Regions from separate parts of the Streptomyces sp. 4N124 genome, predicted to be linked through region 1. Evidence: riboswitches for the same ligand, from Rfam matches in the RefSeq annotation. Region 1 holds a riboswitch; the other holds the start of a gene.
What was found. A riboswitch is a leader RNA that binds a small molecule or an ion and turns the genes downstream of it on or off. The one in region 1 is predicted to bind glycine.
Positions count from the first base shown of each region.

Region 1 (11,944 bases):
TCTCCTGCGTGAGGCGCAGCAACTCGTCGCCCGTGCGGAAGGGGTACTTCAGGACCGTGTCGTCGAGTTTGATGCGGTCGGCGCCGACCGCGTCCTCGTCGACGACGAAGCCGCCGCCCACGGAGTAGTAGGTCTTGGAGAGGAGTTCGGCGCCGGAGACGTCGTGCGCCCAGAGCGTCATGCCGTTCGCGTGGTACGGGAGTGCCTTACGGCGGTGCAGGACCAGGTCCTTGTCGAAGTCGAAGGCGATGTCCCGCTCGTCGAGCAGCCGGAGCCGGCCCGCCGCCTTGATGTCCTCCACCCGCTGGTCGGCGGTCTCGACGTCCACCGTGCGCGGTGACGCGCCCTCCAGTCCGAGCAGTACCGCCTTGGGCGTGCCATGGCCGTGTCCGGTCGCGCCCAGGGAGCCGTACAGCTCGGCCCGAACGGACGCGGTGGAGTCCAGGACGCCTTCGCCTCGCAGCCGGAGGGCGAACATGCGGGCCGCGCGCATCGGGCCCACGGTGTGGGAGCTGGACGGGCCGATGCCGATCGAGAACAGGTCGAAGACCGAGATGGCCACGGGGACTCCTCACAGCGGGGGTGGTGGGGCACCCGGCATCCGGCGATCAGGACCGGGTGGCCGGGTGTCCCACCAGGGGGACTTACTTGTTCAGACCGGGATACAGCGGGTGCTTGTCCGCGAGCACGGTGACCCTGGCCTTGAGCGCTTCGACGTCGTACGACGGCTTGAGCGCCTCGGCGATGACGTCCGCGACCTCGGCGAAGTCCTCGGTGGTGAAGCCGCGGGTGGCGAGGGCGGGGGTGCCGATGCGGAGGCCCGAGGTCACCATCGGCGGACGCGGGTCGTTTGGGATCGCGTTGCGGTTGACCGTGATACCGACCTCGTGGAGGCGGTCCTCGGCCTGTTGGCCGTCCAGCGCGGAGTTGCGCAGGTCGACCAGGACCAGGTGCACGTCCGTGCCGCCGGAGAGCACGTCGACGCCCTCCGCCTTCACGTCCTCCCGCACCAGACGCTCGGCGAGGATGCGGGCACCGTCCAGAGTACGGCGCTGCCGCTCCTTGAAGTCCTCCGAGGCGGCGACCTTGAAGGCGACCGCCTTGGCGGCGATCACATGCTCCAGGGGCCCGCCCTGCTGACCGGGGAACACCGCCGAGTTGATCTTCTTCGCCAACTCGGCGGTGGAAAGGATCACTCCGCCGCGCGGGCCGCCCAGCGTCTTGTGGGTGGTCGTGGTGACCACGTGCGCGTGCGGGACGGGGTTGGGGTGCAGCCCGGCTGCCACCAGACCGGCGAAGTGCGCCATGTCGACCATCAGATACGCGCCGACCTCGTCCGCGATCCGGCGGAACGCGGCGAAGTCCAGCTGCCGCGGGTAGGCCGACCAGCCCGCCACGATCAGCTTCGGCTTGGACTCCTTGGCCAGCCGCTCGACCTCGGCCATGTCGACGACACCGGAGTCGTCCACGTGGTAGGCGACCACGTCGTACAGCTTGCCGGAGAAGTTGATCTTCATGCCGTGGGTCAGGTGCCCGCCGTGCGCGAGGTTCAGGCCCATGATCGTGTCGCCGGGCTTGAGCAGCGCGAACATCGCCGCAGCGTTGGCCTGGGCGCCCGAGTGCGGTTGGACATTCGCATGTTCGGCGCCGAACAGGTCCTTGACGCGGTCGATCGCGATCTGCTCGACCACGTCGACGTGCTCGCAGCCGCCGTAGTAGCGGCGGCCCGGGTAGCCCTCGGCGTACTTGTTGGTCAGGACGGAGCCCTGCGCCTCCATGACCGCGACCGGCGCGAAGTTCTCCGAGGCGATCATCTCGAGCGTGGACTGCTGGCGGTGCAGTTCGGCGTCGACGGCGGCGGCGACGTCCGGGTCCAGTTCGTGCAGGGGGGTGTTGAGGACAGACATGCTGGTGCGACTCCTCAGCCGGCGGAAAAGGCGGTGTACTCGTCGGCGGAGAGCAGGTCGGACGGGTCCTGGGCGACACGTACCTTGAAGAGCCAACCGCCTTCGAAGGGGGCGGAGTTCACCAGCGACGGGTCGTTGACCACGTCCTCGTTGACCTCGGTGATCTCGCCGCTGACCGGGGAGTACAGGTCGCTGACCGACTTGGTCGACTCCAGCTCGCCGCAGGTCTCGCCCGCGGTCACGGTGTCGCCGACCGTGGGGAGGTCGACGAAGACGACATCGCCGAGCGCGTTGGCCGCGTGCTCCGTGATGCCGACTGTCGCGACGCCGTCCTCGGCGGCCGACAGCCACTCGTGCTCCTTGCTGTAGCGCAGCTGCTGGGGGTTGCTCATGGCCTGAATTCTCCTGTACGCGGGGGAGTGCTGGTGAATGGGGGACTACGGAAGACGGTTGTGAGCAGGGAGGATGTGCCCGGCATCACAGCCCAGTGTCTACTTCTGGCGCTTGTAGAACGGCAGCGCCACGACCTCGTACGGCTCGTGGCTGCCGCGGATGTCCACACCGACCCCGGCCGTGCCGGGTGCCGCGTGTGCGGCGTCGACGTAGGCCATCGCGATCGGCTTGCCCAGGGTGGGGGAGGGGGCGCCGGAGGTGACCTCGCCGATCACCTCGCCGCCGGCGACGACGGCGTACCCGGCGCGCGGCACCCGGCGGCCCTCGGCGACGAGCCCGACGAGGACGCGCGGAGGGTTCGACTGGGCCCGGGCGGCAGCCTCGGTCAGCGCCGCGTGCCCGACGAAGTCGCCCTCCTTCTCGAACTTCACCACCCGGCCGAGCCCGGCGTCGAAGGGCGTCAGCGCGGTCGACAGCTCATGCCCGTACAGCGGCATGCCCGCCTCCAGGCGCAGGGTGTCCCGGCAGGAGAGGCCGCACGGGACCAGGCCGGCGCCCTCGCCCGCCTTGGTCAGCGCCTGCCACAGCTCGACCGCGTGCTCCGGCTTCACGAACAGCTCGAAGCCGTCCTCGCCGGTGTAGCCGGTGCGTGTGATGAGAGCGGGGACGCCGGCGACGGTGCCGGGCAGGCCGGCGTAGTACTTCAGTCCGTCGAGGTCGGCGTCGGTGAGCGACTTCAGGATGCCGGGGGACTCGGGGCCCTGGACGGCGATGAGGGCGTAGGCGTCGCGGTCGTCGCGCACCTCGGCGTCGTACGACTCGGAGCGCTCGATCAGCGCGTCCAGAACAATCTGCGCATTACCGGCGTTCGCCACGACCAGGTACTCGGTCTCGGCCAGCCGGTAGACGATCAGGTCGTCGAGGATGCCGCCGTCCTCGCGGCAGATCATGGTGTAGCGGGCGCGGCCGGGTTTGACGGCACTGATGTTGCCGACGAGGGCGTAGTCCAGGAGTGCTGCGGCCTGGGGGCCGGTCACCGTGATCTCGCCCATGTGTGAGAGGTCGAAGAGCCCGGCCCGGGTGCGTACGGCGAGGTGCTCCTCGCGCTCGGAGCCATAGCGCAGGGGCATGTCCCAGCCGGCGAAGTCGGTCATCGTCGCGCCCAGCGAACGATGCAGGGCATCGAGCGCGGTGTGACGGAGAGGCGTACTGCTCATCGGATCTGCTCCCAAAGGCATGACAGGCGAGGAAAGTTCCTCCCCATCTGTCATCGGAACCTGAGAGGTTCGCCGTGACCGGTGAAGATCACGGTTTGCACCTTGGGTGGAGCCACTGCGGCAGCGGCCCGCTTTTCAGATGTGCCTCGCCCGCGCGGTAACGGGGCCTGAGAGATTCAAGGGAGGGACTTGCTCCTTCGGCGCCCCAGCGACAGCGGTGCTGGGAACTCTCCCGCGCGGATTCAAGCGGCCGGTATGCAGTTGGCGCGCACATCATTGCACGCATCCGCCGACCGCGGCAGGGGGACCTTTTCAAGGCGGCCGTCCGCAGGGGCCGCGCAGGGGTCACCGTCGGGCACAGTGGCCTGTAGCAGGCTTGTTGCGGGAAGCGGACGTAATCGGGAGGGCCGCGTATTACCTTCTCTTTACACTCGACGGGGATGGGAACTCCCGACCCCATGGGGAGGACGATCACGGTGAACAGGATCACGGCGTACGCCACCAGCTCGGCCCTCGCGCTGCCCGAGCAGCCCACGGCTCCGGCCAGGGAGGCCTGCGGCGCGCACCGGGCGCCCGTCGTCCGGGATCTGCGCGACCGGGCCGGCCGCAGCCCGCACGCACTGCTCTTCGGCCCCAAGGACCTCGTCGTGATCACCGGCCTGCCCGGAAGCGGAAAGTCCACGCTGATGGCGCGCACGGTGAAGGGCATCCGGATCGACTCCCAGGACACCCGCGACCGCTGGGACACCCACGCGCCCCGCTTCCTGCCGTACGCGGTCTACCGCCCCCTGGTCCGCCTCGCGCACTACACCGGACTGCGCCGCGCCCTGCGCACCGGCACCGGAGTCGTCGTCCACGACTGCGGTACGCAGTCCTGGGTGCGCCGCTGGCTGTCCCGCGAGGCCCGCCGCCGCGGCGGCACCCTGCACCTCCTGCTGCTCGACGTCGCGCCCGGCACCGCCCTGGAGGGCCAGCGCGAACGCGGCCGCGGTGTCTCCCGCTACGCCTTCCTGCGCCACCGCACGGCGGCCGCCCGGCTGATCCGCTCCGTGGAGCGCGGTGATCTGCCCGACGGCTGCGGCTCCGCGGTCCTGCTCGACCGCGACGCGGCGGACGTGCTGCGCCGGATCGGCTTCACGGGCTGAGGCTTCACGGGCTGAACCCGGTATTCCACCCGCTAGCCTTTGAGTCACAGCAGTGATCTCGGCAGGCGGTTGACAGCAGATGGACTTCCCAGGGGACTTCCCGGACTTCCCGGCACAGGCACACCCCCACCCCCACGGGGGCTGGCCCGGCAACGAGCTGGAGGAGGTGCTCTCGGCCTCCCTCAACGTCCCGGGGGCCGGCGGCAGGGTCATCGAAGTCCTCGGCCGCAGCTTCGTCTGGGTCCCGCTCCCGAATGGCGGCGGCCCGGACAGCGTCCCGCTCGACCTGCCCACACTCGAACTCGGCGGCCAGGCCTACGTCCCGGTGTTCAGCTCCGAGGAACAGTTCCGCCAGGTCGCCGGCTCCCACATGTCGTACACGATCGCCCCCGCGGTGGAGTTCGCCCGCGGCCTGCCCCCGCAGGTCGGCATCGCGGTCAACCCCGACGGCGTGGTCGGCATACCCCTCCCGCCGCCCGCCGTCGCCGAACTCTGCCGGGTGGGCCGCACCCCCCTGGACGGCCTCACCACCGGCGGCCGGGTCAAGCTCTACGAACCGGACTGGCAGGACGACCCCGTGGACTTCCTCTCCGCGGCAGCCACCGAGTTCGACCGGACCGGCGTGGTGACAACGGCCCGCCGCTGCCTGGCGGCGATCGAAACGGCCGACCCGGTCATGTTCGTCGGCGTCGAACTCAACCACTGGGAGGGCGACATCAGGGCCCTCCCCCTCGACGCCCTGGGCCGAGCCCTGGCCAAGGTCCCCGTGCAGTGGCCGGTAAACCTGGTTCTCCTGGACGTAACACAAGACCCGGTAGCCGAATGGATGCGCAACAGGGCCCGCCCCTTCTACCAACGGTGATTGCAACACCCCAGGGGCGCGGGGAACTGCGCCACAAGCCACGATGAACCCGCACTCGCCCACGACGAACAGGTCCCGAGCTCTAGGGCGCTTAAGCTGGTTTCATATCCGGGGCAACCTCCAGTGAAGGGGCGGTACAAGGTGAGCGCCAGCATCGCGACCGGCCAGGTCGAGCACATGCTGCGCCAGGTGACGCCCGGGCGCTACGACGCCTACGAGGCACTGCTGCGCGCCCTCGCGACCCCCTCCGCCGGCCAGGTCTGGATGCTCCTCTGGCACGGTCAGGCAGGCTCACCGGACGCGCAGTACGGAAACATGGAGGTCGACGGCCACGGGTACGCCCCCTGTGTCACCTCCGCCCAGGAGCTCTCGGCCAGCGGCTGGAACCGCTCCTACGAAGTCGTCGACGGAGTGGACGTCGCCCGCACCCTCTACCCCGACCACTACGGCCTCTGGCTGAACCCACACGCGCCCGGCGGCGGCGTCGGCATCCCCTGGCTCGACCTGCGCCGCATCGCCACCGGCCTGGAGCGGCAGCCCGCGGGGCCGCTGCGGCTGTCGGAGCCCGGCATCGAAATCCCGCAGTTCTACGCCCTGCTCGCGCAGAACGCCCACCGTACCCCGGCCGTCCGCACCCTGCGCCGCGCCTGGGTGCAGCCGGCGCTGGGGGCGCCGTACCTCGCCATCGGCCTCGATGTATACGACACCAGCCCGGCCGCCGTGGACTCGGTGCGGGCGATGATGCAGCAGTCCATCGGCGCCGTCCCGGACGGCCTGCCGGTGTCGACGGTCGCCATGTCCGACGAGTACGACCCGGTCGCGATGTGGATGCGAGCCCAGGCCCGCCCCTTCTACGACCGCGAGGCCCACGCGGCCCCCGCCCAAGCCCCCGCCGGCGGGTACGGCTACCCTCCGGCCCACGGCGGATACTGAACACATGACGCGTGGCCACCCTCCGCCACAGGGGCGGAGCCCTTCTTCGCGCGTAGACCGCGACGGAAAGACCTGACCCGCGTCGGATGCCCGACTTGTCCTCGTCCGGCCCCCGTTACCCGCTGTCCGGATAACGGAACCCCGGACGCCGCATCACGGTTACGCATCCTTTCACCGCCAAGTCTGGCAACGCGTCGCCAAAGCGTTGAAGACTCCCGCACCAGGGGTGTTCGAAACCCCAGTACGACGGACTGATCACGCCGCCACAGCGGCAAGTGCGGGCCGGTTACCACCGGTTGAGAGGGGTCCCTGCCAGATGACGGCACCATTGCACGAGCCGACCGCCGAGGCGGCCCCGAGCGCGGCCGAGGAAGCGGCGGTCGCAGGCACCGGCGCGAAGGCCGTACAGGGTCGCTCCCTGGGCCGGATCGCCTGGGAGCGCCTGAAGCGGGACAAGCTCGCTCTGACGGGCGGCGCCGTGGTGCTCCTCCTCGTGGTGGTCGCCCTGCTCGCGCCGGTCATCACCAACCTGCTCGGGCAGGATCCGGACGCGTATCACGAGGAGCTGATCGACCCGCTGTTCGGCACCCCCACGGGTTCGCTGGGCGGCATCAGCGGCGACCACCTGCTGGGCGTCGAGCCGGTCAACGGCCGCGACATCCTCGCCCGCATCCTCTACGGCGCCCGGATCTCGCTGCTGGTCGGCTTCCTGTCGGCCGTCGTCGCCGTCATCCTGGGCACCGTCCTCGGTATCCTCGCCGGCTTCTTCGGCGGCTGGGTCGACTCGGTCATCAGCCGGGTGATGGACGGTCTGCTGGCCTTCCCGCAGCTGCTCTTCATCATCGCGCTGGTCTCCGTCATGCCGAACGAGATGCTGGGCCTGACCGGGTCCAGCGTGCGTGTGTTCGTGATGATCCTGGTCATCGGCTTCTTCGGGTGGCCGTACATCGGACGCGTGGTGCGCGGCCAGACGCTGTCGCTGCGCGAGCGCGAGTACGTGGAAGCCGCCCGCTCCCTGGGCGCCGGGCGGCTGTACATCCTGTTCAAGGAGCTGTTGCCCAACCTCGTCGCACCGATCGTCGTGTACACGACGATGATGATCCCCACCAACATCCTCACCGAGGCGGCACTCAGCTTCCTGGGCGTGGGCGTCAAGCCGCCCACGGCGTCCTGGGGGCAGATGCTTTCGAGCGCGATCGACTACTACGAGTCGGATCCCATGTACATGGTGGTCCCTGGTGTGGCGATCTTCATCACTGTCCTCGCCTTCAACCTCTTCGGCGACGGCGTGCGTGACGCGCTGGACCCGAAGGGCTCCCGCTGAACTGCCGTACCTAAAGCGTCCCGTGGCACTGACACGGGGTCTCTCATCACAACCGGAGGATCCGAGATCGTGACTACCAAACGCACCTCAGGGCGGCGTAAGCAGGCATTTGCCGCTGTCGCCGCGGTCGCCGCGCTGCTGACCACGGCGGCGTGCGGCGGTGGCGACAGCGACGGCGAGGGCTCGAAGAACGGCGCGGCCGGCTTCGACGCCGCCAACAACAAGGTCGCCCAGGCCTCCCTGGCCAAGAAGGGCGGCACGCTGAAGTTCGGTGGCGCCCAGGACGCCGACTCGTGGGACACCACGCGCGGTTACTACGGCTTCATGTGGAACTTCGCGCGCTACTACAGCCGCCAGCTCGTCACGGGCAAGACGGAGCCCGGCAAGGCCGGCGCCGAGCTCACTCCGGACCTCGCCACCGGGCTCGCCAAGGTCAGCGACGACGGCAAGACCTACACGTACACCCTGCGTGACGGCATCACCTGGGAGGACGGCAAGCCGATCACCTCCAAGGACATCAAGTACGGCATCGAGCGTGTCTGGGCGCAGGACGTGCTGTCCGGCGGCCCGGTCTACCTGAAGGACATGCTCGACCCCAAGAGCGAGTACAAGGGCCCGTACAAGGACACGTCCAAGGACAAGCTGGGTCTGAAGGCGATCGAGACGCCGGACGACAAGACCATCACCTTCAAGCTGCCCGCGCCCAACTCGGACTTCGAGGAGGTGCTGGCCCTGATCTCGGCGTCCCCGGTCCGTCAGGACAAGGACACCAAGTCGAAGTACGGCCTGAAGCCGTTCTCCTCCGGCCCGTACAAGTTCGAGTCGTACAGCCCGGGCAAGGACCTCACGCTGGTCCGCAACACCAGCTGGAAGCAGGAGTCGGACCCGATCCGCAAGGCGTACCCGGACAAGATCACTGTCCAGTTCTTCTCGGACGCCAACCAGCTGGACGAGCGCCTGCTCAACGGTGACCTGGACCTCGACATCAACCAGACCGGCATGTCGCCGCAGGGCCGCACCACTGCCCTGAAGCAGCACAAGGCCAACCTGGACAACCCGGTCTCCGGCTACATCCGCTACGCGACCTTCCCGCAGAGCGTGAAGCCGTTCGACAACATCGAGTGCCGCAAGGCCGTGATCTACGGCGCCGACCACGTGTCGCTGCAGACCGCGCGCGGTGGCCCCGTCGCCGGTGGCGACATCGGCACCAACATGCTGCCGCCGTCCGTCCCGGGCTCCGAGGGCCAGAAGTACGACCCGTACGAGGTGGCGGGCGCCAACAAGAAGGGCAACGAGGCCAAGGCCAAGGAAGCCCTGAAGGCCTGCGGTCAGCCGAACGGCTTCAAGACCACCATCGCCGTCCGCAACAACAAGCCGGTCGAGGTGGCCACCGCCCAGTCCCTGCAGGCGTCGCTGAAGAAGATCGGCATCACCGCCGAGATCGACCAGTTCGACGGCTCGCAGACCTCCGGCATCATCGGCAGCCCCTCCAACGTGGCCAAGAAGGGCTACGGCATCATCATCATGGGCTGGGGCCCGGACTTCCCGACCGTCCAGGGCTACGGCATGCCGCTGTGGGACAGCAAGTACATCCTGGAGAGCGGTAACAACAACTTCGCGCTGATCAAGGACAAGACGATCGACGGCCTGTTCGACGACTACGTCAGCGAGCTGGACGACGCGAAGAAGACCGAGATCTCCACGGAGATCAACCACAAGGTGATGGAGGGCGGTTACTACCTGCCCTTCGTCTTCGAGAAGTTCGTCAACTGGCGCTCCGACCGACTGGCGAACGTCTACACCACTGACGGCTTCAGTGGTATGTACGACTTCGTCAACCTCGGTCTGAAGTCCGCAAGCTGACACCCGGCACACCCGCCATACGGCACGAAAGGCAGGTGAAGGCCGGCGCAGCGTGATCGCGGGCCACCGGAAGACCTCCGGTGGCCCGCGGTCCGCGGCGGGCCGAGAGCTGTGCTCGCTTACCTCATCAGGCGGTTGTTCGCCGCCGCAGTGATGCTCGTGGTCATCATCATGGTGGTCTTCGGCATCTTCTTCCTCGTCCCCAAGTGGGCGGGCGTCGACATCGCCGCGAGCTTCGTGGGCAAGCAGGCCGACCCCGCCTCGGTGGAGGCGGTGCGGCAGAAGCTGGGTCTCAGCGACCCGATCTATGCCCAGGTCTGGGAGTTCTTCAAGGGCATCTTCGTCGGCCGCACCTACTCGGGCGGCGGCGACGTCACCGAGTGCGCCGCGCCGTGCTTCGGCTACTCCTTCCGCAGTGAGCAGGCCATCTGGCCGGTGCTCACCGACCGCTTCCCGGTGACCCTGGGTCTCGCGCTCGGTGCCGCCGTGCTGTGGCTGATCTTCGGTGTCGCGGCCGGTGTGCTCTCCGCGCTCAAGCGGGGCACCCTGTGGGACCGCGGCGCCATGGTCGTCGCCCTCGCCGGTGTCTCCCTGCCGATCTACTTCACCGGCCTGCTCAGCCTGGCGATCTTCGCCTTCGGGCTGGACTGGATCGACGCGTCGTACGTGCCCCTCGAAGACAGCTTCGGCGGCTGGCTCGGCGGCATGATCCTGCCCTGGATCACCCTCGCGTTCCTGTACGCGGCGATGTACGCCCGGATCACCAGAGCCACCATGATGGAGATCCTCGGCGAGGACTACATCCGCACCGCGCGCGCCAAGGGCCTCAAGGAGCAGACCGTCATCGGCAAGCACGCCATGCGCTCGACGATGACGCCCATCCTGACCATGCTCGGCATGGACCTCGGCGCCCTCATCGGCGGTGCGATCCTGACCGAGACGACGTTCAATCTGCCCGGTCTCGGCCAGGCGGTGCTTCAGGCGATCAGGAACCAGGATCTGCCGGTCATCCTGGGCGTCACCCTGATCACATCCCTCGCGGTGCTCTTCGCCAACCTCGTGGTGGACATCCTGTACGCCGTGATCGACCCCCGAGTGAGGCTCGCATGACGGAACTCAGCAAGACCGGCGCGGCCGTCGGGGAGCCCACCGGCACCTCGCCCGCCCCGACCGCCTTCCTCGAAGTACGCGATCTGAAGGTGCACTTCCCGACCGACGACGGCCTGGTCAAGTCCGTCGACGGGCTCAGCTTCCAGCTGGAGAAGGGCAAGACCCTCGGCATCGTGGGCGAGTCGGGCTCCGGCAAGTCGGTGACCTCGCTCGGCATCATGGGCCTGCACACCGCCGGCCAGTACGGCAAGCGCAAGGCGCAGATCTCCGGCGAGATCTGGCTCGACGGCACCGAGTTGCTCTCCGCCGACCCCGACCACGTGCGCAAGCTGCGCGGCCGCGACATGGCGATGATCTTCCAGGACCCGCTGTCCTCGCTGCACCCGTACTACACGATCGGCCAGCAGATCGTGGAGGCGTACCGCGTTCACCACAACGTGGACAAGAAGGTCGCCAAGCGGCGTGCGGTGGAGATGCTCGACCGGGTCGGCATCCCGCAGCCGGACAAGCGGGTCGACAGCTACCCGCACGAGTTCTCCGGTGGTATGCGCCAGCGCGCGATGATCGCCATGGCGCTGGTCAACAACCCCGAACTGCTCATCGCGGACGAGCCGACGACCGCCCTCGACGTGACCGTCCAGGCGCAGATCCTCGACCTGATCCGCGATCTGCAGAAGGAGTTCGGCTCCGCGGTCATCATCATCACCCACGACCTGGGCGTCGTCGCCGAGCTCTCCGACGACATCCTGGTGATGTACGGCGGCCGCTGCGTGGAGCGCGGCCCCGCCGAGAAGGTGTTCTACGAGCCCCGCCACCCCTACACCTGGGGCCTGCTGGGCTCGATGCCGCGCCTGGACCGTGAGCAGCAGGAGCGGCTCATCCCGGTCAAGGGCTCCCCGCCGTCCCTGATCAACATCCCGTCCGGCTGCGCCTTCAACCCGCGCTGTCCGTACGCCGACATCCCCAAGGGCGACGTCACCCGCACGGTCCGTCCCGAGCTGGCCGAGGTCGGCAGCCAGCACTGGGCCGCCTGCCACATGACCACGGAGCAGCGGGAGCGGATCTGGACCGAAGAGATTGCGCCGAAGCTGTGAGCGAGGACAAAGTGAGCATCCCTGCGCAGAGCCAAGGCGCCGTGATCACCAAAGGCGACGCCGCCCCCGGCGAGACCCTGCTGAAGGTGACCGGGC
Region 1 covers NZ_JBQQBS010000006.1:16,592-28,535, forward strand. The annotation lists gene ACTWQO_RS07770 (L-serine ammonia-lyase) at 1-562, opposite strand, end outside; gene glyA (serine hydroxymethyltransferase) at 645-1,907, opposite strand; gene gcvH (glycine cleavage system protein GcvH) at 1,922-2,299, opposite strand; gene gcvT (glycine cleavage system aminomethyltransferase GcvT) at 2,399-3,517, opposite strand; glycine riboswitch at 3,555-3,662, opposite strand; glycine riboswitch at 3,663-3,762, opposite strand; gene ACTWQO_RS07790 (AAA family ATPase) at 3,958-4,662, shown strand; gene ACTWQO_RS07795 (enhanced serine sensitivity protein SseB) at 4,742-5,524, shown strand; gene ACTWQO_RS07800 (enhanced serine sensitivity protein SseB C-terminal domain-containing protein) at 5,666-6,457, shown strand; gene ACTWQO_RS07805 (ABC transporter permease) at 6,774-7,781, shown strand; gene ACTWQO_RS07810 (ABC transporter substrate-binding protein) at 7,851-9,644, shown strand; gene ACTWQO_RS07815 (ABC transporter permease) at 9,756-10,754, shown strand; gene ACTWQO_RS07820 (ABC transporter ATP-binding protein) at 10,751-11,848, shown strand; gene ACTWQO_RS07825 (ABC transporter ATP-binding protein) at 11,860-11,944, shown strand, end outside.

Region 2 (11,944 bases), on a different contig from region 1:
GCTCGGCTCGGTTTCCGTCGATCTCGTCCGTGGCCATGCGCGCCTGGACGGCCCCCGGCGTGTGTCGGTGGTGCCCCCGGACGGGGACACCGTCCTGCTTACCGCGCGCTGCCCGAGCTCGACACCACGCGGCACTGGACCAGCCGGGAGGCGACCAGCGCGGAGCACGTGCCCGGCAGGCTCGCGGTGGTGGGCGGCCGTGTGGTGGCGGTCGAGATGGCCACGGCCTGGCAGGCACTCGGGGCCCAGGTGACCATGCTCGTGCGTGGCGACGGTCTGCTCCACCGGATGGAGCCCTTCGCGGGCGAACTCGTCACCGACGGCCTGAGTGAAGCAGGCGTCGACATCCGCCTCGGTGTCACCGTCACCGCGGTGAAGCGGCACGGCACCGACGACGGTGAGGTGACCGTCACCCTCGACGACGGCGGCGACCTGGTCGTGGACGAGATCCTCTTCGCCACCGGCGCCGGCCGCGAACGACCGACGTCGGACTGGAGAGCGTCGGCCTGACCCCGGGTGACTGGCTCGCCGTCGACGACTCCTGCCAGGTGACGGCCGTGTCCGGCGGCTGGCTCTACGCCGTCGGAGACGTCAACCGCCGTGCGCTGCTCACCCACCAGGGCAAATACCAGGCCAGGATCGCCGGAGCCGTCATCGCGGCCCGCGCGAAGAGCGAGCCCGTCCTGGCCCACCGATGGGGCCCGCACACCACCACCGCCGACCGTGCGGCAGTCCCGCAGGTCGTCTTCACCGACCCGGAGGTCGCGTCCGGCGGCCTGACCACATCCGAGGCCGAACGGTCCGGGCGGCGGATCGAAGTGGTCGACTACGACCTTGCACACGTCTCGGGCGCCCACCAGTACGCCCAGGGCTACCGAGGCAAGGCCCGTATCCTCGTCGACGCGGACCACGGCACGGTCGTCGGCGCCGGCGTCGGTGAGCTGCTCTACTCCGCCACCGTCGCCGTCGTCAGCGAGGTGCCGCTGGAACGCCTCTGGCACGCCGTGCCGGCCTTCCCGACGATCAGCGAGGTATGGCTGCGGCTCCTCGAGACATACCGGGGCTGAGCGCAGAAGCGGCAAAACGCCCGCCGCGCGCTCCGGTCGGCGGTGTCCGAGCCGTCCGTGTACGGAACTTCCACACGATCCCGTTGAGCACGGTGCGGTCGTCCAGCCGTTTCCTGCTCCGCAACGCGGCGGGCAACAGCGGCCGGACGAACTCCCATTCGGCATCCGACAGTTCATGCCGATGTACCACCCGACCATGGTCCACCGCTCAAGATCATTTGAAGACACCGCCTAGGACACCCGGAGGAATCCCGTATCCGGGGATCGCCCTGCCGTGCGCTGGGATCGCGTCAAAATGCGGCCGTACGGCGCCAGAACCCCGTCAACGACACCGCCGCCGTACGACCGAGGCCCTACCGTCGGCCCATGCGACCGAGCGGACCGCCGAGCCCGGCCGGCGACCGCCACTGGCACGGCGACGTCCGGTTCGCGGGGGCGTGCGCTCTCGCCTTCGGCGCGATGGCCCTGGCCGTCGACTGGGACGCACACACCCTCACCCCGCCCCGCACCCTGCTGTGGCTCACCCTCGCGGCCACGGTCTTCGCGGTCCTCCTCCCCCAGCGCATCACCGCGGGCCCCGGCTGGCTCACCGCCCGCGGCCCGCTGACAAGCCACACGGTCCATACGGACGCGCTGGTCGCGGTACGCCAGTACGGCGACGTCTCCTCGCACCTGATCCTGCGCGACGCCCACGGTCACCGCCTGGAACTCGACCCCCGCGTCCTGATCGCCAACCCCCTCCTCTGGCACGAACTCGACACCGGCGTCCGGCGCTCCCTCGAATGCGGCACGCTGTGCCGGAACTCCAAGGACTCCGACGTCCTGCTCCGGCTCCGGCACCGAATCGACGACGAGACCGCGCAGGCCGTACTCAGGGCTTCGGGGATTTCTTGAGGACGTCGGGCAACCCCACGTCCACCACCGCCCGCTCCCCGCCCTATCGTGACCGGCATGCAGTCCTACACGATCGGCCAGGCGGCTCGGCTGCTCGGCGTGAGCCCGGACACCGCACGCCGCTGGGCGGACGCGGGCCGGATGGCGACCCATCGCGACGACAGCGGGCGAAGGCTCATCGACGGACGGGACCTGGCCGCGTTCTCGGTCGAACTCGCGAAGACGGGAACCGGCGACGAGGAGACCCCGCACACCTCGGTCCGCAACGCGTTCCCCGGCATCGTCACCGCGATCAAACTCGGCGACGTCGCCGCCCAGGTCGAGATCCAGGCCGGCCCGCACCGACTCGTCTCCCTGCTCACTCGCGAGGCCGTCGAGGAACTGGGCCTGGAGGTGGGCATGGAGGCCACGGCCCGCGTGAAGTCGACGAACGTGCACATCGACCGCGCCTGAGCGCAGCTGGACCTCCGCACATACGAACATCCACCCCCACTCTCCCCCGCTCATGCAATGCGACAGGAGACTTACGCCTCGCATATGCGCCAGTATGATCGACGCATCGGGAAGAGCCGGGGACCCTTGGGAACCTCGCCGGGAGACAGAGGGAGTGGACCTGTGATGACCCGTTCCGCGCGCCGGACCCGCCGGACCCTGCAGGCGGCCGGCGCAGGAGCCGCCCTGCTGCTGGCCCTGACGGCTTGCTCCTCCTCGTCCGACTCCGCAGCGGATTCCGACCCCTCGTCATCGGGGTCGCCGAAGTTGTCCGGCACCGTCACCGTCTTCGCCGCCGCCTCCCTCAAGGAGAGCTTCACGGCCCTGGGCAAGGAGTTCGAGACGGAGCACCCGGGCACGAAGGTCACCTTCAGCTTCGGCGGCAGCGACAGCCTCGCCGCGAGCATCACGGGCGGCGCCCCGGCCGATGTCTTCGCCGCGGCCAGCGCCAGGACGATGGCGATCGTGACGGACGCGAAGGCCGCGGACGGCACCCCGTCCACCTTCGTCCGCAACCAGCTGGAGATCGCCACCCTGCCGGGCAACCCCGACAAGATCGCCTCCCTCAAGGACCTCACCAAGTCCGGCCTGAAGGTGGTCCTGTGTGACAAGACGGTGCCGTGCGGCGCCGCCGCGGAGAAGGCCCTGCAGGCCAGTGACCTGAAGCTCACCCCGGTCTCGTACGAGCAGGACGTGAAGAGCGCCCTGACGAAGGTCGAGCTGAAGGAGGCGGACGCCGCCGTCGTCTACAAGACCGATGTGAAGGCGGCGGGTGACAAGGTGGAGGGCGTGGACTTCCCCGAGTCGGCCGAAGCCATCAACGACTACCCGATCACCCTCCTCAACGACGCCCCCAACCCGGAGGCTGCGAAGGCGTTCATGGAGCTGGTGAAGTCGGCCGCGGGCCAGCGGGTCCTGACCGAGGCGGGGTTCCTCAAGCCGTGAGAGCGCCGGCCGAGACGATCGAGAGCGGGCGCGCCCGTACGCGCACCCGCACCCGCCCCCGCCTGGTGCCGCTCCCCCTGCTGGTCCCGGCCCTCATCGGCCTGGCGTTCCTGCTGCTCCCCCTCGTCGCCCTGCTCGTACGGACGCCCTGGCGCACCCTGCCCGAGCAGCTGACCAGCACCGAGGTGTGGGAGGCGCTGCGCCTGTCGCTGGTGTGCGCCACGGCGGCGACGGCACTGAGCCTGGTCATCGGCGTCCCACTGGCCTGGCTGCTGGCCCGCACGGACTTCCCCGGCCGGGGCCTGGTCCGCGCCCTGGTCACCCTGCCGCTCGTCCTGCCCCCGGTGGTGGGCGGCGTGGCCCTTCTGCTGGCACTCGGCCGCAACGGCGTCGTCGGCCAATGGCTCGACGAGTGGTTCGGCATCACGCTCCCCTTCACCACCACCGGCGTGATCCTGGCGGAGACATTCGTGGCGATGCCGTTCCTCGTGATCAGCGTGGAGGGCACGCTACGGGCTGCCGACCCCCGCTACGAGGAGGCAGCCACCACACTCGGCGCCTCCCGCTTCACGGCATTCCGCCGGGTCACCCTGCCCCTCATCGCCCCGGGCATCGCAGCAGGCTCGGTCCTGGCCTGGGCCCGCGCCCTCGGCGAGTTCGGCGCGACGATCACTTTCGCCGGCAACTTCCCCGGCCGCACCCAGACAATGCCCCTCGCGGTCTACCTCGCCCTCCAAAACGACCCAGCAGCCGCCATCGCCCTGAGCCTGGTCCTCCTGACCGTCTCCATCGCAGTCCTGGCAGGCCTACGGGACCGATGGATGACGCCGTCATGAGGACCACCTGCGGTTCGGCAACGCCGGAAAGGGGCGCGGGGAACTGCGCGACCAGCCACAACGGGCCCGGCAGACGATCGACGGCCTATCGCTGCACTCGCCGCGGAGCGTTTCGCACCGCGCCCACCCCTCGGACGTGCACCCCATGACCGACTTCGCCAAAACACCCCCCGACGAGCTCACCAGCCGCACAAACACCGGCGGCCTGGACGCCCACCTGGTCGTCACCCGCGGCCTGTTCCACCTGAACATCACCCTCACCGCCGCCCCCGGCGAGGTAGTCGCCCTACTCGGCCCCAACGGCGCAGGCAAAACCACCGCCCTCCGCACCCTCGCCGGCCTCACCCCCCTCACCTCCGGCCATCTCCTCCTGGACGGCACGGAGTTGCACCACACACCCCCGGAAACCCGCCCGGTCGGCGTCGTCTTCCAGGACTACCTCCTCTTCCCCCACCTCACCGCCCTGGACAACGTCGCCTTCGGCCCCCGCTGCCATGGCGCCACCAAGACCGAGGCCCGCGCCCAGGCAGCCGAGTGGCTGGACCGCATGGGCCTCACCGCCCACACCACCGCCAAGCCCCGCAACCTCTCCGGCGGCCAGGCCCAACGCGTAGCCCTCGCCCGCGCCCTCGCCACCCGCCCCCGCCTGCTCCTCCTCGACGAACCCCTCGCCGCCCTGGACGCCCGTACCCGCCTCGAAGTCCGTGCCCAACTCCGCCGCCACCTCGCCGACTTCGAGGCGGTCGCCGTCCTGGTCACCCATGACCCACTGGACGCCATGGTGCTGGCCGACCGACTGGTCGTCATCGAACAGGGCCAAGTCGTCCAGGAGGGCACCCCGTCCGACATCGCCCGCCATCCCCGCACGGACTACATCGCCCAACTGGTGGGCCTGAACCTCTACAAGGGACAGGCAGCGGGCCACACGGTCCACCTCGACAGCGGCCCGGCCATCACCACCACGGAAGACCTCGCCGGACCGGTCTTCGTCGCCTTCCCTCCCAGCGCGGTCACCCTCCACCGCGACCGCCCCACCGGCTCCAGCGCCCGCAACCTGTGGCGCTGCGAAGTGGCCGGCCTGGAAACCCACGGCGACCAGATCCGCACGGACCTCACCGGCGAACTCCCGCTCGCCGCCGACCTCACCACGGTCGCCGCCGCCGAACTCGACCTGCACCCGGGGGCCCCGGTGTGGGCAACGGTCAAGGCGACGCAGACCCACGCATACCCGGCATGAGCCGCCCGGAGCCCTAGGTTGATGCCCATGACCCTGAGCATCCGCAACCAGCTCCCCGGCACGGTCGTCACCGTCACACCCGGCGAGGTGATGGCAACCGTCGGCGTCCGCCTCACCGGCGGCCAGAGCCTCACCTCGGCGATCACGCTGGAAGCCGTGACCGACCTCGGCCTCGCCCCGGGCTCCGCCGTCCGCGCCCTCGTGAAGTCGACGGAGGTGTCCTTGGCCACCGCCCCAGTCGAGGGCCTGTCCATCCGCAACCAGCTCCCCGGCATGGTCACCGACATCACCACCGGGAACGCGATGGCTTCCGTGAAGATCGGCGTCGAGGGCGGCGAACTGACCGCCGCGATCACCAAGGAGGCCGCCGCGGACCTGGGCCTGTCGCCGGGTACGCCGGTGGTCGCCTTGATCAAGTCGACCGAGGTCTCACTGGCGACCGCATGACGCATCGGGGGCTCCGCCATGACGGCGGAGCCCCCGATGACGTACGGCTCAGTCCTCGTACTCGTCCAGCGGCGGGCAGGAGCACACCAGGTTCCGGTCACCGAAGGCCTGGTCGATCCGTCGCACCGGCGGCCAGTACTTCCCGGACGCCGAGACGCCCTCCGGGAAGACGGCCTCCTCGCGCGTGTACGCGTGCTTCCACTCCCCGCCGAGCGCGGCCGCGGTGTGCGGCGCGTTCCGCAGGGGGTTGTCGTCCGCGGGCCACTCGCCCGACCCGACCTTCTCGATTTCCGCCCGTATGGCGATCATCGCCTCGCAGAACCGGTCGAGTTCGATCAGATCCTCGGACTCGGTCGGCTCGATCATCAGCGTCCCGGCCACCGGGAACGACATCGTCGGCGCGTGGAACCCGTAGTCGATCAGCCGCTTGGCGACATCGTCGACGCTCACGCCGGTCGCCTTGGTCAGCGGCCGCAGATCGATGATGCACTCGTGCGCGACCAGCCCGCCGGGACCGGTGTAGAGCACCGGGTAGTGCGGCTCGAGCCGCTTGGCGATGTAGTTGGCGCTGAGCACCGCCACCTGCGTGGCCCGCTTGAGCCCCTCGCCGCCCATGAGCCGGACGTACGCCCACGAGATCGGCAGGATCCCGGCGGAGCCCCAGGGCGCGGCCGAGATCGGCCCGACACCCGTCTCCGGACCGGCGGCAGGCTGCAGCGGGTGGTTCGGCAGATACGGCGCCAGGTGCGCACGCACACCGACGGGCCCGACGCCCGGGCCGCCACCACCGTGCGGAATGCAGAAGGTCTTGTGCAGATTCAGATGCGAGACGTCACCGCCGAAGTGCCCCGGCTTGGCAAGCCCCACCAGGGCGTTGAGGTTGGCGCCGTCGACGTACACCTGGCCACCCGCCTCATGCACCTGCGCGCAGATGTCGGCGACATGCTCCTCGAACACACCATGCGTCGACGGGTACGTGATCATCAGCACCGAGAGCTCGTCGCGGTACTGCTCGATCTTCGCCCGCAGATCCGCCACGTCGATCTCGCCGTCCTCGGCGGTCTTCACGACGACGACCTTCATCCCGGCCATGACGGCACTGGCGGCGTTGGTCCCGTGCGCCGAGGACGGAATGAGGCACACGGTCCGCTGCTCGTCGCCGTTGGCCCGGTGATACCCGCGTACGGCGAGCAGCCCGGCGAACTCGCCCTGCGAACCGGCGTTGGGCTGCAGCGACACCTTGTCGTACCCGGTGACCTCGGCGAGCCGCTCCTCCAGCTCACGGATGAGCGTGAGGTAGCCCTGCGCCTGCTCGGCGGGCGCGAAGGGGTGCAGCTGCCCGAACTCGGGCCAGGTGACCGGCTCCATCTCGGTCGTGGCGTTGAGCTTCATGGTGCAGGAGCCCAGCGGAATCATGCCGCGGTCCAGCGCGTAGTCCCGGTCGGCGAGCCGGCGCAGATAGCGCAGCATCGCGGTCTCGGAACGGTGCTGGTGGAAGACGGGGTGGGTCAGGTACTCGTCGGCGCGCAGCAGCACGTCCGGCAGCGAGTCCGCCGCAGCGGCGTCCAGCGCCTCGATGTCGGCCTCGACCCCGAACGCGGTCCATACGGCGCCCACTTGGGCCCGATTCGTGGTCTCGTCGCAGGCGATCGACACGAGGTCGGCGTCCACCAGCCGCAGGTTGACGCCGTTCTCACGCGCGGCCGCGACGACCTCGGCAGCCCGCCCCGGAACCCGGACGGTGACGGTGTCGAAGTAAGCGCCGTGGACGACCTCGGCACCACCACTCCGCAGCCCCTCGGCGAGGATCGACGCATACCGGTGCGTCCGGCGAGCGATGCCCTTCAGCCCCTCGGGCCCGTGGTAGACGGCGTACATTCCGGCCATCACGGCAAGCAGCACCTGAGCGGTGCAGATGTTGCTGGTCGCCTTCTCTCGGCGGATGTGCTGCTCACGCGTCTGCAGCGCGAGCCGGTACGCCTTGTGCCCGTCCGCGTCGACGGACACGCCCACCAGCCGTCCGGGCAGGCTGCGCGCGAACTTCTCGTGTACGGCCATGTAGCCGGCGTGCGGCCCGCCGAAGCCCATCGGCACACCGAACCGCTGCGTCGTACCGACCGCGATGTCGGCACCCAGCTCACCCGGCGACTTCAGCAGCGTCAGCGCGAGCAGATCGGCGGCGACGGTGACAAGCGCGCCCAGCCCGTGCGCCTGGTCGATGACCGGCTTGATGTCGCGTACGGCACCGGAGGCGCCCGGGTACTGGATCAGCACGCCGTTGATCTCACGCTCGGCGAGCTCGGCCGGGATGCCCTCGCTGAGGTCGGCGACGACAACCTCGACGCCGGTCGGCTCGGCCCGCGTCTCGATCACGGCGATGGTCTGCGGCAGCGCGTCCGCGTCGACCAGGAACAGGCCCTTCTTGTTCTTGCCCATCCGCCGGGAGAGCGCCATCGCCTCGGCGGCGGCCGTGCCTTCGTCGAGCAGCGAGGCACCGGAGGTCGGCAGCCCGGTGAGGTCGGCGACCATGGTCTGGAAGTTGAGCAGCGCCTCTAGCCGCCCCTGGGAGATCTCCGGCTGGTACGGCGTGTAGGCCGTGTACCAGGCCGGGTTCTCCATGACGTTGCGCAGGATGACAGGCGGCGTGAAGGTCCCGTAGTACCCGAGCCCGATCATGGAGCCGAGCACCTGGTTGCGGTCGGCCAGCGTGCGCAGCTCGGCCAGCACCTCGGCCTCGGTGCGCGCGCCCGGCAACTCCAGGTCGTCGGCGTTCTTGATCACATCCGGCACCGCGGCGGCGGTCAGCTCGTCGAGGGAGCCGTAGCCGACCTGCGCGAGCATCTTGGCCCGCGCCTCCTGGTCGGGCCCGATGTGGCGCTGCTCGAAGGGGATTCCCTGTTCGAGCTCGGAGAGCGGAATGCGATGGGCGGTCATTGCGGAGGCCTCCTGGTCTGACACGACCTTTGAGGGACACCACGGCGCGGGTGCCCGGACGGCCTCCCCCTCTGTCATCTCAACCTGAGAGCTTCACCGGACGCCCAAGGGCACCCGGCTTTCACCGTCGGTGAGAGCGGAAGCCGTCGACACCCGCCCTGCTTTCCAGAGTGACCTCGTCCGTGCGGTACGTGAGCCTGAGAGATTCCGGGGAGGATTTGCTCCTTCGGCGCCTCCGGTGGTGTCCGGAGGACTCTCCCGCACGGGGTCAGCAGCCGCTGCCAGAGTACCAGCGAGGTCAACGCCGCAACCTTCGAGTGGCCACCTTGGTGAATCTGCTCTTTTGTAGTGCTTACGGATGAGTTGCGACCAATTGGAGGGCCCGTGCAGACCGACATCGATCCGCGCAACCTGATCGGCCGCAAGGCGTTCGACCGCAGTGGCACCAAGATCGGCACCATCGACGAGGTCTACCTCGACGACGCCACCGGAGTGCCGGAGTGGGCCGCCATACGCACCGGCCTGTTCAGCAGGGACGCCTTCGTCCCACTGGAGCCCAGCGAGCTGATAGAGGGGGCCCTGCATGTGCCCTTCGACCGCGCCCTGATCAAGGACGCCCCCGACTTCGGCGTCGGCCGCCACCTCTCACCGGAGCAGGAACTCCAGCTCTACCACCACTACGGCCTCGACGTCGCCCCACCGCCCTCGCTCCCGGACCGCGACTTCGGCAAGCTGGCCGGCACGGACGACACCTGAACCGGAGGCACCGCGGGCTCCTCCGGCACCTCAGACTCTTCCGGCGCGTCGGGTCTTCGCGGCACCAGCGGCAACGGATCCGCCGGCACCAGCTCGGGATCGTCGACCCGGAAGGTCCGGACCCTCCCGGGCTCGGAGTCGGGCGTCTCAAACCGCACGGTGACCCGCCCGAGCCCACTGCCCTGCACCCATCCGTGCCCGTACTCGCCATGTCGTACGTCATGCCCCGCCGGCCACCGCCGCTCCACGGGCGTCGGCTGCACCTCGGCCGGTTCGCCGGGCACAGGCTCCTCCACTTCACTCTCCGCCAGCTCCCCCGCCGCCTGTGCGAACAGGTCCTCCTGCGTGTAGTCGGCGAGCCCGCTGACGCCCACGCCCAGCAGTCGCACCCCGCCCGTGGTGTCCACGGACTCCAGCAGCCGGGCCGCGGCCTCCCGCACCACCCCGGGGTCGTCCGTGGGCCCGCGCAGGGTCTCCGACCGAGTCAGCGTGGAGAAGTCGTACCGCCGCACCTTCAGCACGATGGTCCGCCCGGACAGCCCGGCCCCGCGCAGCCGCCGCACACACCGGTCGGCGAGCCGCTGCACCTCCAGACCGACCCGGACCCGGTCGTGAATGTCCACGTCATAGGTGTCCTCGACCGACACCGACTTGGTCTCCCGCTCGGCCACCACGGGCCGGTCGTCGCGCGCCAGCGCCATGGCGTACAGCGCGTGTCCATGAGCGTTGCCCAGCAGTCGTACGAGCTCGTCCTCGCCCGCTTCGGCGATCTCGTCGACCGTGGTGATCCCGGCCCGCCGCAGATGGTCGCCCGTCGCCGGTCCGACCCCCGGCAGCGTCCGCACCGACATGGGCCCGAGCAGCGCCCGCTCGCTCCCCGGCTCGATCACCACCAGACCGTCGGGCTTGGCCTGCTCCGAGGCGATCTTCGCGAGCATCTTGGAGGCGGCGAGTCCGACCGACCCGGTGAGCCCGGTGACGGCCCGTATGTCGGCCCGCAGCTTCACCCCGGCCAGCCGCGCGGACGCCTCGTCCCAGGCCGCCCCACCGGCCTCCAGATCGACGAACGCCTCGTCCAGGCTCAGCGGCTCCACCAGCGGCGACAGATCCCCCAGCAGCCCCATCACCTGCTCACTGATCGACCGGTAGAACCCGAACCTCGGCACGAGATACGCGGCGTTCGGCGCGAGCCTCCGGGCCTGCGCCATCGGCATCGCCGAGTGAACCCCGAAGACACGCGCCTCGTAGGAACATGTCGCCACCACACCCCGGAGCCCGAGCCCGCCCACGATGACGGGCTTCCCGCGCAAGCTCGGCTTGGATGCCTGCTCCGCCGAGGCGAAGAAGGCATCCATGTCGAGATGCAGGATCGTGGGCGCGGTTCTCACATGTCCGATGCTGCCCTACGCCACTGACAATGCCCGTGAACCGCTGTTGAACGGGGCTCAGACCGCCCGGTTCCGCCGCCGCGCCAGTTCGTCGGCCGGATTGTTCCCGACGAGCGTCTCACCGGTGTCGATCCGCTCCCCGTGCAGCTGCGAGAGCGCGCTCTCGACGTCCCGCCACACGACGCCCACGGCGATCCCGAAGATGCCCTGGCCGCCTTGGAGCAGCGCGTGGACCTCGTCGGGCGAGGTGCACTCGTAGACCGTGGCGCCGTCGCTCATCAGCGTCATGCGCTCCAGGTCGCGGAACCCGCGTTCCCTGAGGTGCAGGACGGCGGTGCGGATGTTCTGCAGCGACACCCCGGTGTCCAGGAACCGCTTGACGATCTTCAGGACGACGACGTCCCGGAAGCTGTACAGACGCTGCGTGCCGGACCCGTGCGCGGGCCGCACGCTCGGCTCGACCAGCCCGGTGCGCGCCCAGTAGTCGAGTTGCCGGTAGGTGATGCCCGCGGCCGCACAGGCCGTCGGACCGCGGTAGCCGATCTGCTCGGACGCCATGGACGTCGCCCCTCCGCTGCTGGGCACGGCCGCCATGTGCTGCGGAGCGTGATCGGCCGCGCTGCCGTGAAGCGGGTACGGACCGCTCGCCCCCGGGCCATATCCGGGAGCACCCCCAGCCGTACCGTCGCCGCTGCTTCTCACGCCGACCTCCGTCCTTGACCTGCCTTCTCGACGGTAGGCAGTCACCAGGGGTGCGTCAACGATCGCCACACTCGGCACGCCGAGTGATAATCACCCTAGGAGTGGTTTCCCGTACCCCACCGCGGGGAAAGGCTAGCCGAATGCCCTCGGGGGGAGCTTGACCGACGCTCTCACGCGCCCATGGCACATGCCGGCATTTCGCGCCACCGCGAGGTATCGACCGACCCGACAGGGGGCTGCGTCCGC
Region 2 covers NZ_JBQQBS010000007.1:8,173-20,116, reverse strand. The annotation lists partial or broken gene ACTWQO_RS09005 (dihydrolipoyl dehydrogenase family protein) at 1-1,067, shown strand, start outside; gene ACTWQO_RS09000 (transposase) at 1,024-1,257, opposite strand; gene ACTWQO_RS08995 (hypothetical protein) at 1,434-1,961, shown strand; gene ACTWQO_RS08990 (TOBE domain-containing protein) at 2,019-2,414, shown strand; gene modA (molybdate ABC transporter substrate-binding protein) at 2,580-3,398, shown strand; gene ACTWQO_RS08980 (ABC transporter permease) at 3,416-4,234, shown strand; gene ACTWQO_RS08975 (ABC transporter ATP-binding protein) at 4,380-5,471, shown strand; gene ACTWQO_RS08970 (TOBE domain-containing protein) at 5,499-5,918, shown strand; gene gcvP (aminomethyl-transferring glycine dehydrogenase) at 5,967-8,852, opposite strand; glycine riboswitch at 9,028-9,123, opposite strand; gene ACTWQO_RS08960 (PRC-barrel domain-containing protein) at 9,237-9,608, shown strand; gene ACTWQO_RS08955 (DNA polymerase IV) at 9,530-10,996, opposite strand; gene ACTWQO_RS08950 (MerR family transcriptional regulator) at 11,054-11,698, opposite strand.
Region 2: another riboswitch for glycine. It lies ahead of gcvP (aminomethyl-transferring glycine dehydrogenase); the one in region 1 lies ahead of gcvT (glycine cleavage system aminomethyltransferase GcvT).